Regions from separate parts of the Amycolatopsis sp. TRM77291 genome, predicted to be linked through region 2. Evidence: riboswitches for the same ligand, from Rfam matches in the RefSeq annotation. Region 2 holds a riboswitch; the other holds the start of a gene.

Region 1 (7,480 bases), 160 kb from region 2:
GGCCGTCCACTACTCGCCGACCGACCAGGACTCCCCCACCGGCGGCGACCTCTACGACTGGTTCGTCCTTCCCGGCGGCCACCTGCACATCACCCTCGTCGACGCCGTCGGGCACGGGGTCACCTCGACCCGCCACGCTCTCACCGTCACCCACGCGATCCGCACCCTCGCGCTGGAGGGCCATCCCTTCCCCGACCTCATCGCCCATACCGCGCGCACCCTCGCCACCATCGAACCCGATCTCATGGCGACCGTGATCCTCGCCAGGATCGACCCCGCGACCGGCGAACTGACCCTCGCCAACGGCAGCCATCCCGCTCCCGTACTGGCCACTGTGGACGGTCAGGCGCGGTTGCTGCGCGCCCCGGTCGTCGGCCGCGGGATCGGCTTCCCCGACCCCGGCAGCCCCGAACTCCGCCACCACACCCTCGACCCCGGCGACACCCTGCTCCTCTACACCGACGGCCTCGTCGAAAGCCGCAAGGACCATCTCGAAGGACAGGACCGGCTCCTGGACCTCGCCCCCGCGCACGCCGCCCTTCCCATCGGCGAGCTTCCCCGGGAACTGGCCGTCCGGATGCACGACGTCGTCCTGCACGCCGACGACACCGTCGTCCTCGCCGTCCGGCGGCCACGTTCCGATGGTTGAGGAGAAGGACCTGGTTGCCGCCCCGCCCGCGTGCTACTCCTGCGAATCGGCGAGCAGTTTCAGCGCGAGTGCCTTCAGTTCCGGACTCGCCTTCGCGGCGTCACCCGAGTCGAACGGCGGCCGCGGGTCGTATTCGACGGCGAGCTGGATACCGCGGGCGATCCGCTCCCCGGCCAGCAAGGAGGCGAGATGGAACGCGAGGTCGATCCCGGCGGACACCCCCGCCGCGGTGACGACCTTGCCGACCTGGACGTACCGCTCGGCCACGTAGCGCACTCCGAAGGTCTTCTCCAGGTAGTCCGCCGACGCCCAGTACGTGGTGGCCCGGTCGCGCAGCAGCCCTGCCGCGCCGAGGATCAAGGACCCCGTGCACACCGACGTGGTCCAGGTCGTGTGCCGGTGGACGCGCCGGATCCAGTCGAGCAGGACCTGGTTCTCCATGGCGGCGACCGTGCCGCGGTTGCCCGCGCCCGGGACCAGCAGCACGTCCAGGCGGTTCACCTCGGCCACCGAACGCTCCGCCATCACCGCGACGTCCCGGGTGTCGGTGCGCACCGGGCCGCGGTGCTCCGCGATCATCGTCACCGTCGCGCCGGGCAGCCGGGACAACACCTCGGCGGGGCCGGTCGGATCCAGCAGGCTGAAGCCGTCGTAGAGCAGGATGCCGATCTTCAATCCTGAGCTCTCCGCCTGGGCCGTGCCGGTGCCGAGGCCGAACGCCGCGGCCGCCGCGGCTCCCGCCAGCACTGTCCTGCGCGTGGTCTTCGCATCGTTCATGCCGCGAATCCTGGAGCGGTCAGGGGACGATCGGGCGTGGCATGTCCGGCATCCTGCGAAGCTTGTCCCCGGAGAGCCCGTAGTGGTGGCGGAACGCCGTGCGCAGGGTCTCCGCCGAGGCGAACCCGCATTGCCGGGCGACCGCGGCGAGCGGCAACGCGGTGGACCGCACCAGCTGGGCCGCCGCCTCGGTCCGCGCCGTGCGCACGGTCCTGGCCGGGGTGCTGCCCAGCTCGGCGGTGAACAGGCGGGTGAGATGCCGGGTGGTGACCCCGGCCCGCGCCGCCAGCGCCGGCGGGCTCAGATCCTCGGTGAGATGCGCGGAGATGTAGCCCAGCAGATCCAGCACGACCCGGTTGCCCGGTGGCGGAGCGGCCAGGAACGTGCTGATCTGCGCCTGGTCGGCCGGGCGGTGCAGATAGGTCACCAGTTCACGGGCGACTTCGCGGGCCAGCGTCGGACCGTGGTCGTCCTCGATCAGCGCGAGCGTGAGATCCAGCGCGCTGATGACCCCGGCCGAGGTGATGACGTTCCCGTCGCGGATGTAGAGCGGGGCGGGATCCACTGTCACGGCGGGAAAAGCCGCGGCGAGCTGCTCGCTGTATCCCCAGTGGGTGGTGACCCGCCGGTGGTCGAGCAGCCCGGCGGCCGCCAGCACGAACGTCCCCGTGCACACCGACGCGACCCGCCGGCTTCGTTCCGCCAGCCGCCGCACCTGCGTCAGCAGTCGCTCGTCCTTGGCCGCCGCCTCCGTTCCCGCGCCCCCGACCACGAGCATCGTGTCCATCCGCCCCGGCACCTCGGCCAGCCGCCGCACACCGGCGAGCAGGATCCCCGACGAACTCCGCGTCGTCCGCCCGTGCACCGTGGCCAGTTCGACGGCATACGGCGGCGCGGCACCGTGCGAGTTCGCGATCTCCAACGCCCCGCTGGGACAGGCGACATCGAGTATCTGCGCGCCGTCGAAGGCGACGATCACCACGCGGCGCACCGATTCCGTTCCAGACCCCACAGGGCGAACCTACTCGCCGGCTGCCTGATCCTGGGCAGGCTTTCCCCACGCTGGACGACACGTCGCCGCGCGATGACCACAGTGGACACCCGCCGCGAATGCTCCGTTCGCCGTATCCGATGCGGCGAAGGACGCCTTCGTCCCGGCAGGGCTCAGTCGGCCGCGAGGATTTCGGCCAGCCGGACGGTGTCCTGGAGATAGCGCTCGTACGGAAAGCCCGCCGCGATGAGCCCTTCGCGCAACTCGTCGTAAAGCGGCTTTCCCGCCGCGTGGAAGGCTTTCCGGCCGAGATCGGTGAGCCGGACCAGCCGGCGGCGCGCGTGCTCGGGGTCGACGGTGATCCGCACCAGACCGTCCGCTTCGAGTGGCCGCAGGGCCCGGCTGATCGCCGGGTCGGACACCGACAGCGCCTGGGCGAGCCGGTGCTGCGTCGCCGGCTCGATTTCCTCGAGCGTGCCCAGAAGCCGTATCTGGCTGTAGGTCAAACCGCCGGGGTCATCGGCGCGCCGCCGGGCGGCTTCGCCCATCAGCATGACCACCCGGTGCAGCAGGTCCGCGAGTCCGTCGTCCACGGCGTCACCCTACCATCAGTGTTGACGGGTTAATATTAACCAGGTAAGACTGATGCCATGAACTACTTCACCCAATCCGCCTTCCCCCTGGTCTGGGTCGTCGTGCCCGCCGCCGGAGCGTTCCTCCGCGCCCGCCACGCGACGTCGTCTCAGGAGCGGCTCGAAATCTGGCAGCGCTGGTGGGCCATCGGCGCCTTCGGCTGCGGCAGCCTGTGGATGACGGTCGCTTTCCTCGCCTTCCCGGACGTCATGGCCACGGCGATCGGCTTCGAGCGGACGCCGTTCATGTTCGAGATCGCCTTCGCCAACCTCGCCCTGGCCGTCCTGGGCTTCCGGGCCGCCTCGGCCTCCGCGCGCGAACGCCTCACCATCGGCATCGCCGGCGGGATGTTCCTCTGGGGAGCCGCGATCGGCCACGTCTACCAATGGTTCGCCAACGGTGACCACGCCCCCGGCAACACCGGCGGTGTACTCGTCACCGACGTCCTGCTCCCGGCGGTCATGATCGTCCTGGCCCTGCGATCGCGACGCCTCGCCGCGAAGATCGCCGCCTGAGGCCCTCATCATGACGACACAGACCGGCCACGCGATCGGGAAGGCCGCCGCCGAGCGGCTCGGCATCTTCGTAGACGCGGTGATCGCGATCGCGCTCACCTTGCTGGCGCTGGACCTCCCGATCCCCCACGGCGACACCACCGGCGCCATGCTGGGCTCGATCTCGGCCCACGGCAAGGAATACATCGCCTTCGCGCTCAGCTTCGTGGTGATCTCCGCGCACTGGCGCGCGCACCACGAGATCTTCCCCTACGTCCGCTCGCTGAACGGGCGCCTGATCAGCCTCACCCTGGCCTGGTTGTTCATGCAGGTCCTGATGCCGTTCGCGACGCGGGTCATCACCGCCGAGGGAGCCTTCCCGCTCCGGTTCAGCGTGTACGCCACGGTGCAGGTCCTGGCCTCCGCGTCGTTCGCGCTGATCATCCGGGAGATCCGGCGCGGACACCTGTACGGGACCGGCGGGCCGCCGAAGGTGTTCGCCCAAAGCCTGACGCGCAGCGTCTGCCTGGCCGCGGTGTTCGGGTTCTCCGTACCCGTCCCGTTCCTGACGAACGGCGCCGCCGCCTACCTGTGCTGGCTCGCGGCGCCTGTCGCGCTCGCCGTCGCCCGCCGCGTCCAGGACCACCGGCCGTCCGCCACTTGAGCGGCCGGATCGGGGTCAGCGCAGGGCCACCAGGACGTAGTCGTCGCCGAACTGCCATACCGGGGCCACTTCGGCGAAACCCGCTTCCCGGAGCAGCCTGGTGTGTTCCTGCGGGCTCAACCGGTTGCCGTAGCCGGTCGAAATGCCGCGCAACTCGTCGGCCGTGAACCGCTCACGCAGCGCGGGATCCGCGGCGACCGCGGCCCACCAGGCCTTCCATTCCTCGTTGGCGCCGACCCCGGCACGCTCCGCCCGCCGGTTCTTGACGACCTCGGCGAGTTCGCGGATGGCAGGCTGTTCGTCGTAGAAGTGATCACCGTTGACGAGCGCTCCGCCCTCCCTCAGCGCTCCGGCGAGGTCACGGTAGACCTCGGCGAGCCGCTCGGGACGCAGCCAGTGCAACGCGGTCGTCGAGACCGCGGCGTCGACCTGCCCCCACTTCAGCCGGCCGCTCTCGGCGAGGTCCGCCTGGAGGTACTCGATTTCCGTCTCCGGCGGCCGGGTGGCCCTGGCGAGCGCGAGCAGGAAGGGGTCGTTGTCGACGCCGACGATCCGCGCCCGCGGGAGCCGCCCGGCTAGCCTCGTGGCCAGCGATCCCGGGCCGCAGCCGAGGTCCAGCACCAGCGGGTCGGCGACGTCACGGCATACGTGCTCGACGACGTCGATCAGCACGGCGAAACGTTCTTCGCGGTCGGCGACGTAGCGTTCCTGCTGGATGTCCCACCGGCGCACCCAGTCCGCCGCGAGTTTCCCGTCCACCGGCCTCCCCTTCGTGATCTTGATCCTGTGTAGCACATCCCGGTCATGGGTTACCGTGGGCGCCACAACGCAAGAAGGTGCCCGTCGGGGGAAGCCGGTGTGAATCCGGCGCTGACCCGCAACCGTGATCGGCCTGGGAGCACTCCCGGTGCCGAGAGCCGGACTGCCCGCCGGGTACTGCCAGCCCCAACTGTCGTGGAGTACGGAGCGGGGTCCCGTTCACGTGCGGCCGCGCGCCCGGGACAGTGCTCGATGTCCCGGAGGTTCCTATGACGCGTCATCCGCTCACCCGACGGCGGCTCCTCGCCCTGGCCGCCCTCACGCCGTTGGCCGCGTGCGGGACCACGCCGGCGGACACGGGCCGGTTGAGGGTCGCGTTCGCCGCGGGCGGCTCGAAGGAGACGCTGGACCCGGCGCAGGTCTCCCTTTTCGTCGACCAGGCGCGGGCCAAGGCGCTCTTCGACACGCTGGTCGCCTACAACGCCGACACCTCGTTGCGGCCGCGGCTCGCCGAGTCCTGGGAGAGCGACGATTCGGGCACGCGCTGGCGGATCCGGCTGCGGCGGGCGGCCTTCCACGACGGCCGTCCGGTCACGGCGGACGACGTGCTCTACACCTTCCGGCGGATCGCCGATCCCGCACTGGCCTCCTCGTCACGGCAGTACTTCGCGAAGGTGGATTTCGGCCGCAGCAAAGCGGTGTCCCCCACCGAAATCGAGCTGATCCTCGCCGCCCCCGACTTCGAGTTCCCGTCGGGCTGGGGAGCTCCCGGCGCCGAGATCGTGCCCGCCGGGACGACGGACTTCACGGCGCCGGTCGGCTCCGGCCCGTTCCGGTTCGTCTCGTTCACCCCGGGAGGCCCCGCCGTGTTCCGCAGGAACGAGTCCCATTGGGACGGTGCGCCGAGTATCGACGAGCTGGAATTCGTTCCGGTCAACGAGGAAGCCGCACGCGTCAACGCCTTACTTTCCGGGCAGGTCGACTACGCCCACGACCTCGCGGCCGGAACCGCCGCCCGGTTGGCCGGTGACGCGCGCGTCTCGCTGCTCGAAGCCAAGGGAACGACGATGCAGGGCATGATCCTGCGCGTGACGCAGCCGCCGTTCGCCGACCCGAGGCTGGTCCGCGCCGTACTGTCCGGAGTGGACAGAGAGGCGCTGAACCGCGTCGCGCTGGCCGGCCGCGGCGAGATCGGCAACGACCTGTTCGGCAAGGGACTCCGCGGGTACGCCGCCGGCATCCCCCAGCGCGGACGCGATGTGGAACTGGCCCGCTCGTTCGTCCGGGAGGCGGGCGCGGAGGGGCTGGCCTTCGCCGTCGAAACCAGCGACGTCGACCCGGGTTTCGCCACCGCGGCCACGCTGATTTCCCGGCAGCTCGGGGAAATCGGGCTGAAGGTCACCCCGAACACGCGCGGGTCGAGCACCTATTTCAGCGAGATCAAGACCAAGGGTGTCGCCGCGCTCACCCGCACGGCGACCCTGCCGGTGCCGACGTTCCTCAACCAGCGCTTCCGGACCGGTGGTTCGAACAACGTCAACGGTTTCGCCTCGCCTGAGTTCGACGCCCTGATGGACCGGGCCGCGGCCACCGCGGACGAGGGTGCCCGGCTGGCGCTGTTCGGTGACGCGCAGCGGATCGTGCACGCGTCCGGAGGTCTGCTCGCCTGGGGGTTCAGCACCTGGACGATCGGCGTGTCGAAGCGGGTGTCCGGACTGGTGACCGCGCCGCCGAACACCTTCGACTGGGCGAGGTTCGACCGCGCCCGGCTGTCCTGACGTGCCGGGTTACACCGCCCGGCGGCTCGGTTTCGCGGTACTTCAGGCGATGTTCGTCCTGGTCGCGACGTTCGCCGTGACCGCGTTGCTCCCCGGTGACGCGGCGTCGGTCGTGCTCGGTGAGCAGGCCACCGAGGAGCAGGTGGCGACCGTGCGCCACCGGCTCGGCCTCGACCAGCCGGTCCTCGACCGGTTCGGGCACTGGCTTTCGGGGCTGGTCACCGGCGATCTCGGCCGGTCGCTCGTGACCGGTGCCCCGGTGACCGACGAGATCACCCGCCGCTTCGCCACCACCGCCGTGCTCGCCGGGGTGACCCTGCTCGTGCTCGTACCGCTCGCGCTGGGCATCGGGGTGACCTGCGGGCTGCGCGAAGGGTCGCGGACCGACCGGGTGCTCACCGCGGTCACGCTGTTCCTGCACGCGATCCCCGAATTCGTCCTCGGTCTGCTGCTGGTCGCCGGATTCGCCGTCTACACCGGACTGCTCCCGGCGACCGCGGCCGGTATGGACCTGACCGCGCGCCCCGAGGTGCTCGTGCTGCCGGTGATCGTGCTGGTCGCCCGGCAGCTGTGCGACGTCGCCCGGCAACTCCGGATCGGGATCGCCGAGCAGACCCGGGGCCAGGTGGCCGGGCACCTGCGTCTGCTGGGCCTGCCCGAACGCTCCGTGGTGCTGCGTCATCTCCTGCCCGCCGCCGCGGCGCCCGCCGTGCAGCAACTCGCCCGCGCCGTGGA
Region 2 (7,480 bases):
GCGACGGCGATCCCGCCGTCGCCACCCACGAACTGGGCGCGGCGGCGGACCTGCTGCCCGATCCGGCGGGCGCGCTCCTGCTGGCGGGTGAGGCGCGCAGGCTCGGTGGTGATCTGAGCGGCTACCGGGCCCTCGCCCGGACGGTCCCGGCGGGCGACGAGCTGGCCTCCGCCCATTTCCACGGTCTCACCTCGGTTTACGCCGGCCGCCACGAGGACGCCGTCGCTCCGTTGACGGACGCCGTCGCCAAAGGGATGGCCGGCTCGGACGTCGCCGGCGCCGTCTGGGCGGCCGAAGCGGCCTTCGCCCGCGGGCATGCCGAACGGGCGCACGAATACGCGGCCGCGGCCGTGAGCCGCGCGCGCCTCGGCAAACGGCACGCGGAACTGCCGTGGGCGCTGATCTACCTGTCGCTCTCGGCGATCGCGCTCGACCGAATCCCCTGTGCGCGGGCGGCGTCCCGCGACGGGCTGCGCGCACCGCACAACCTGCGGATGGAGCATCTGACGCTGCTGGGCCTGGCCGCCGCCCTGCTCGGTGACCGCGTACCGGAGCTGGGCGAGGCGGCCGAGGGGATCGCCGAACGCGGCCTCGGCAGGCCCGCCGCGGTCGCCGCGTGGGCGAACGCCTGTCTGGACCTTGCCGAGGACCGGCCCGACGACGCGTTGAGCAGGCTCGAAGATCTCGCTTCGGGTGTCTCCGGCGACCAGCCGGTGATCCGGGTGCTGGCCACGCCGCAACTCGTCGAAGCGGCCGTCTGTTCCGGGCGGCCCGAACGCGCGCTGGCCGCGCTGGAGGTGTTCGACCGCTGGACCCTCGCGGGCGCGGAACCCTGCTGGCTCGCGCTGAGCCACCGCTGTCACGCGCTGACCGCGCCGGATCCGGAGACCGCGGAACGGCGTTTCGTACTGGCCATCGAGGCGCACCGGCGGGCGGGTGGCGCGATGGAACTCGCCAGGACCCGGTTCGCGTACGCCACCCTGCTGCGACGGCATCGCCGGACCCGCGACGCCCGCGACCAGTTCCGCGATGCCCTGCGCGGCTTCGAAAACGTCGGCGCGGCCCGGTTCGCCGAACGGGCGAGGGCCGGGCTGCGGGCGACCGGCGAGACCGTCGACACCCCGCACCGGTCGCTCGCCGGGCTCACCCCGCAGCAGGACGCCATCACCCGGCTGGTGGCGGCGGGGGAGACGAACAAGGAGATCGCGCGGCGGCTGGTGATCAGCCATCGCACGGTGGATCACCACCTGCGGAACATCTTCACGGCACTGGGGGTGCGGTCCCGCGTGGAACTCGCGCGCCGCGTCGCCGCCGGGGAGTGAGGAACTCGCGTGATTGGAGCCGTAACTCACGTGATTGGAGCCGTAACTCGCGTGATCAGCGGCGTGACTCGTGAGTTACGCCTCCAAACACGCGAGTCACGTCGCTGATCACGCGAGTTACGGGCAGGCCAGGACCGGGGCCTGCGGACGTCCGCCGCCGTGCAGGTCGCTCAGCGGAACCCTGGCCAGGCCGAGGATCGCCTGCGCGGTCGCGCGCGGGGCGGTCGACGGGTTCAGGCCCGTGGCGTCGTAGGCGATCGCGCCGCGGTCCGCCTCGGCGCCGGCGCAGCCGGTCTGCAGTGACCGCAGGAATTCCCGCGCCTTGACCGCGGCGGCGGGACGGTGCCCGGCCAGCGCCTGCGCGGCGAGGCCGGTGCTGTTCGCGTTCGGCGCGTCGGTGCCGAAACCGAAGCCGCCGTTCGGGTGCTGCTTGGTGACCAGCCAGGAGGTGCCCTCCCCGGCGTTCACCGCGTCACCGGTGGCGCGCAGAGCCTGGACGACCGTCGCGGTCGCGTCGACGTCGCTCACGCACGTCGCTTCGCCGAAGTTCAGCGGGAAACCGCCGTCCGGGCACTGGCTGCCCGCGAGGAACGCCACGGCCCGCGCCGGCGCCTCGCCGGTGCGGTCCAGCGCCAGCAGTGCGAGCGACTGCGAAAGAGCGTTGGAGTAGTCGCCGTATTCGGACCGGTCGGAGAACCGGCCGGACGGCGTCAGCAGCGAGAGCAGGCCCGCCTTCAGATCGACACCGCCGAACGACGCCGGGTCCTTGCCGCGGACTTGCGCGGCGAGCAGCAGCTTGGCGTGCGCGCCCGCGTACGCCTCCGTGCCACCGCCGACGTAGGCCGTGGTGATCTCCGGTTTCGCCAGCCACGCGATCGCCTTGCCCGCGTTCGTGTCCGATACCCCGGCGGCGGCGAACGCGAAGACCGCGTCGATCGTCAAACCCTGGTCGGGGAACTTCTGGCCGCCGAAGTCGGCCTCGAACCGTTCCCCGTCGGTCAGCTGCCTTGCGAGCCAGCCCGCGGCGGCGTCCGCCTTGTTGTGGGTGGCCGCGGCCGCCGCCGGAGCGGCGACCAGCCCGATGCCGCACAGCAGCACGACAGCGAAAACCAAACGTCTCATGAGAACCCTTTCCCGCATTTCCACGACAGGAGTCGGTGACACCGCGCGACGTGGGTGACCGGGCTCGCCTGGAGGCACACCGTTGCGGGACAGCGCCGGACTCTCACCGGACTTCCCCCACGACCGCGCTGAATCGGACGAACCGAAGAGTACCGCCGAGCGCGAAGGACCGGTGTGATCCTGATGACCGACCTGGTCAGCGGTGCCTGCCGGAGGTGATCGAGTGTTAACCTCGCCTCGCTCGACAACAGAACACCGCCGCCCGTGACGGGGAAGCCGGTCGAAATCCGGCGCTGTCGCGCAACCGTAGGCCCTTCACCAGGGCGAGCCGGGATACCGAACGGGCGGATGAACGAACCACTGTCGCGATAAACAGGGGTGACCGCGGCGTCCCGCGCCGTCCTCCGTCACGCCGCAAGGAGGAGCCATGCGCCGCGGGTACCTGGCCGCGATGGCGTTCGCCGTCAGCGTCGGCGTGGTCGCCGCACTGCTCACCGGGACGGCCGCCGCCGCGAACGACCTCGGCGCCGCGAAGGCGAATTCCCGCTGGCTCGCGACGAAGCTGAAGCCGGACGGCACGCTCGAGAATCCCAGCGGCGGCACACTGCCGGACCACGGCGTGATGCTCGACGTCCTTTTCGCGATGTACGCGTCGGGTGACGGCGCCAAGGCCGAGCCGATCATGAGGTTCCTCGACGAAGAAGGCCACGCCACCGACTACTTCACCTGGGACGGGCTGGTTCCCGGGGGCGGGTACGACAAGGTCGTCGTCGGCGGCTCGCTCGCCAAGATGCTGGTCGCCGCGCAGGTTTCCGGCCGGGACCCGCGAAACGTCGACGGATACGACCTGGTCGCCGAGACCCATGCCGCGATCATGCGCAAGGGCCCCGACAAGGGCCGGATCAGCGACTACTCCAAGGATCCGGAGCACACCGGCCCGGTGAACAACGACGCGAACACGTTCGGCCAGGCGCTCGGCGTCATCGGGCTCGCCGCGGCGGGGGAGAGCGAACGTCTCGCCATCGACAAGCTGCTGACCCAGCAGTGTTCCGAGGGCTACTTCCGCCTCTTCTTCAAGGACATCCCGACGAACGAGACCGGCGACCACGTCACGCCGGACGGACGCAAGATCTCGACCTGCGACGAGGGGAAACCGCTCGACCTGTCGCCGTCGGACGGCGACGCCACCGGTCTCGGGCTCTCGGCGCTGCTGGCCGCACGGAAGGCGGGCGCGACCGGGCTCGACGCGCCGATCGCCAAGACCGTCTCGTGGCTCAAGGCGAACCAGACCGCCGGTGGCGGCTGGGGTGGTGGCGTCAGCACCGAAGCACCGAACACCAACAGCACCGGCCTGATCGTCCAGGCGCTCGCCGACGCCGGCGGCGCGGACGCGGCGGTGAACAAGGGCGTGCGGTACCTCAAATCCGCGCAGGCGAACGCCGCCGCAGACTCCGGTACCAAGCTCGCGGGCGAGCTCGGCGCGATCGCCTACAACCCCGCCGACTACGAGTCCGCGCGCACGTCGGGGATCAGCGGGCTCGACACCTGGATCCGCGCGGGTGCCCAGGCTTCGCTCGGGTTGGCGCAGGTCGGCTTCTACGCGCTCGCGAAGGGTGACGTCCGGCCACCGGCCGACGTCGCCCCGGCTCCCACGACGACCACCACCACGACCGCGGTGACGCCGCCGCCCAGACCCAGGAAGGCGGGCACGCCCAAAGCGTCCACCGTCGTCCAGCCACCGGCGGCGATCGCCGCCCCGGTCACGGCGACACCGCCCGTCCGCCTCGGCGCCTACCTGGCGAACCGGCTCGCCGGCGGTGACCACGTCGAGGTGACCGAGGACGGCAAGACCTACGTCGACTACGACGCCACCGCCGACGTGGTGCTGGCCCTGCGAGCGCTTGACCAGCAGCCGGACGCGGTCGCCCGCGCGTCGCAGTTCCTGCTGAAGCCGGAAGCCGTCCAGGCCTATGCCCACGGCGCGCCGTATGAGCAAGGCGAGGCGTCCTATGCCGAGCCGCTCGCGAAACTCGTGCTCGTCGCCGAGTTCGCGAAGTCGGATGCCGCCGGTCCACTGCGCGCCGATCTGGTGAAGCTGCGCGGCACCGACGGTGAGTTCACCGACACCGGATCGTTCGCCGATGCCGACGAGACCGTCGAGCGGCATGCTTGGGCGGTGCTCGCCACCGCGACCGATCCCGGCCCCGCGGTCGAACTGCTCCTTTCGCGTCAGTGCGCCGACGGAACCTTCCCGAAGCATCTAGACACCGTGGAATGCGGCTCCGGCGACCTCGCCGCGACCGCAGCCGCGGTCACCGCGCTCGCCGCGCGCCCGCACACCGACGCCGCGCCCCCATCCCGGCGCCCGGACGGCTGGACCGAGCGGCGTGTGTCGGCGTTCGTCTCCGCGGTGGGCGCGCTCGGCGTCCGGCCGACCGGCGAGGGCGTCGTCACCGGAGAGGACGGAGAGCCGGACGTCGCGCTGAGCGCCGCCGTCGCCGCCGCGCGGCAGGCCGCCGGCCTCGACGCGAGCGGAACGGCGCGGTCACTGGGCAAGCTGGTCCGAGCCGACGGCGGTTTGGCCAAGGGATCCGCCGGGGAGACCGACTTCCCGACCAGTCTGGCCGCCGCGCAAGGAGTCGCGGGCCGCTCTTGGCTGACCGCGGCCGAGTCGCCGCTCTCGCCCGCGATCCAGCTGCCGCTGACCGAGGCGAATCCGTCCGCCGCACCGGTACTGGCCGCGGAGCAGTCCGGCTCCCCGCCGTCATGGCTGATCTGGGGGCTCGCCGGACTGGCCGTCCTGCTGCTGCTCACCGTGCTCGGCCTGGTTTTCGTACTTCGCCGTTTCACCAAGAAAAAGGGGGCAACACCATGAAGAGACTGCTCGCCGTCACGTCCGTCCTCATCGGACTGATCGGGCTTTCCGCCGCACCCGCGAACGCGGTCGACACCACCAAGGGCTACAACGGGATCTGCACCGGCCCCGACGCGCTCACCGGCGTCACCGTCGTGGTCGACTTCCAGGAGCTGGACGGTAACGGCGGGACCGCCGCGCCGACGATCACCCGCTGCTCGCCCAACGCCGCGCCGGGCACCACCCGCACGGGTATCAAGGCGTTGCAGGACGCGGGGATCGCGGTCGCCGGCACCGCCCGCTGGGGCCTCGCTTTCGTCTGCCGCCTGGAAGGCCGCCCGGCCGCGACGGAGACCATCCCGCTGTCGTCCAACCCGAACTACAAGGAAGCCTGCGTCACCACGCCTTCCCCCGGCGCGTACTGGGGCTACTGGCACGCCGACGGCTCCGGCACCACCTGGACCTACAGCACCACGGGCGCCCTCAACCGCACCGTGACCCCCGGCGGCTTCGAGGGCTGGTCGTTCTCGCTGAACAAGTCGGCGACGACCAACCCGTCGCCCGGTGTCACGCCGAGGAACCCGGCCATCCCGTGAGGAAGGTCCTTCCCGTGGTGGCGGCGGTCTTCCTGATCGCCGCCACGGCACCGTCCGCGCACGCCGTCGACCAGGGCAAGGGGTATCCCGGGTTCTGCAAGGACGACACCGGGGTCACCGTGGTGGTGGACTTCCAGCAACTCGGCGGCACGGCCATCGTCCGCTGCAATCCCCAGACCACGCGCGGCACCGGGCTGGACGCGCTCAAGGGCGCCGGTTTCCAGATCGCCGGGGTGCAGCGCTGGGGCGAGTCGTTCGTCTGCCGGATCGAGAACCGCCCGTCCGCGGCCGAGAACATCCCGGTCAGCGGCCGCGGGGAGTACCGGGAGCCGTGTGTCGACACGCCTCCCGCGCAGGCCTACTGGTCCTACTGGCACGCCTCGAACAACTGCGCGTGGGACTACAGCCAGTGGGGGCTCAAGAACCGCGACTTCACCCCCGGCGGATTCGAGGGCTGGTCGTTCTCCTTGAACGCCACCGCCAAGAGCAACCCCGTCCCGCGGGTCTCCGCCGTACGGCCCGGCACCGAGAGCCGGCCTTGCGTGCCGCGCGAAGAGGCCAAGCCCGCCACCGGCGATCCCGGCGAGCGGCAGCAGCGACCGCAGCCGGGGGACGGTCCGCGGCAAACGGCCGGTGCGGAACCGAGCGTGGGGGAAGCCCCCGCCGCGGGTACGGATTCCGGCGCGCTGCCGCCGCCCAAACCGCGACCGAGCGCCTCGGCGCGGCCGAAGGCACCGGACCCGTCGTGGAACGTCGCGTTCACCGGCGGTGAGCACGCCGAGGACGTCAACGCGGCGATCGAACGCGAGTCCGGGGCGAGCGACTGGGCGCCGTGGGCGGCGGCCACCGCGGTACTGGCGTTGTGCCTGGCCGGATTCCTGATGGCGCGCAGACGCAAACGCGCGCAAGGAGCCTGATGACGTCGTACTTCCTGCCGCGCGACCTGCATCCGGCCGCGTGGTGGGTGTGGGCGCTGGGGCTCGCCGTCGCCGCGACCCGTACGACGAACCCGTGGCTGCTGCTGACCATCGTGGCGGTCGCGGGGTACGTCGTCGTGGCCCGGCGCGGCGAGGCGCCGTGGGCGCTGGCGTTCCGGCTCTACCTGTACCTCGGCGCCTTCATCGTCGCGATCCGCGTGTTCTTCCGCATCGTGTTCGGCGGTGCCGAAGGATCCACGATCATCTTGCGGCTGCCCGAGATCCCGCTGCCGGAATGGGCGGCGGGGATCCGGCTCTTCGGCGACGTGTCCGCGGAATCGTTGCTGGGCGGGCTTTACGACGGGATGCGGCTGGCGGCGATGGTGATCTGCCTCGGCGCGGCCAACGCGCTCGCGAATCCGAAACGGCTGCTCAAGGCGATGCCGCCGGCGTTGTACGAGGTGGGCACGGCGGTGATCGTCGCGCTGTCGGTGTTCCCGCAGCTGGCCGAAAGCGTGCTGCGGGTCCGTCGGGCCCGCAAACTGCGCGGCGGTTCGGGGAAGAAGAAGATGAAGGCCCTGCACACCGTCCTCATTCCCGTGCTGGAGGACGCGCTTTCGCGATCGTTGCAGCTGGCCGCGTCGATGGACTCGCGCGGCTACGGCCGTG

The links. Region 2 has a riboswitch for cobalamin ahead of ACXIZN_RS06600 (prenyltransferase/squalene oxidase repeat-containing protein). Riboswitches for the same ligand answer to the same signal wherever they lie in the genome.
Region 1: another riboswitch for cobalamin. It lies ahead of ACXIZN_RS05775 (ABC transporter substrate-binding protein); the one in region 2 lies ahead of ACXIZN_RS06600 (prenyltransferase/squalene oxidase repeat-containing protein).

What each region holds. Positions count from the first base shown of each region.
Region 1 is NZ_JBSZHF010000001.1:1,209,162-1,216,641, reverse strand. Features, by position in the region: gene ACXIZN_RS05810 (PP2C family protein-serine/threonine phosphatase) at 1-649, shown strand, start outside; gene ACXIZN_RS05805 (DJ-1/PfpI family protein) at 683-1,426, opposite strand; gene ACXIZN_RS05800 (GlxA family transcriptional regulator) at 1,446-2,438, opposite strand; gene ACXIZN_RS05795 (MarR family winged helix-turn-helix transcriptional regulator) at 2,591-3,010, opposite strand; gene ACXIZN_RS05790 (DUF6790 family protein) at 3,068-3,565, shown strand; gene ACXIZN_RS05785 (TMEM175 family protein) at 3,576-4,208, shown strand; gene ACXIZN_RS05780 (class I SAM-dependent methyltransferase) at 4,224-4,967, opposite strand; cobalamin riboswitch at 4,992-5,156, shown strand; gene ACXIZN_RS05775 (ABC transporter substrate-binding protein) at 5,237-6,745, shown strand; gene ACXIZN_RS05770 (ABC transporter permease) at 6,747-7,480, shown strand, end outside.
Region 2 is NZ_JBSZHF010000001.1:1,369,368-1,376,847, forward strand. Features, by position in the region: gene ACXIZN_RS06595 (helix-turn-helix transcriptional regulator) at 1-1,322, shown strand, start outside; gene ACXIZN_RS06600 (prenyltransferase/squalene oxidase repeat-containing protein) at 1,440-2,444, opposite strand; cobalamin riboswitch at 2,477-2,602, opposite strand; cobalamin riboswitch at 2,690-2,804, shown strand; gene ACXIZN_RS06605 (hypothetical protein) at 2,872-5,319, shown strand; gene ACXIZN_RS06610 (flagellar hook-length control protein FliK) at 5,316-5,894, shown strand; gene ACXIZN_RS06615 (ABC transporter substrate-binding protein) at 5,891-6,811, shown strand; gene ACXIZN_RS06620 (energy-coupling factor transporter transmembrane component T) at 6,811-7,480, shown strand, end outside.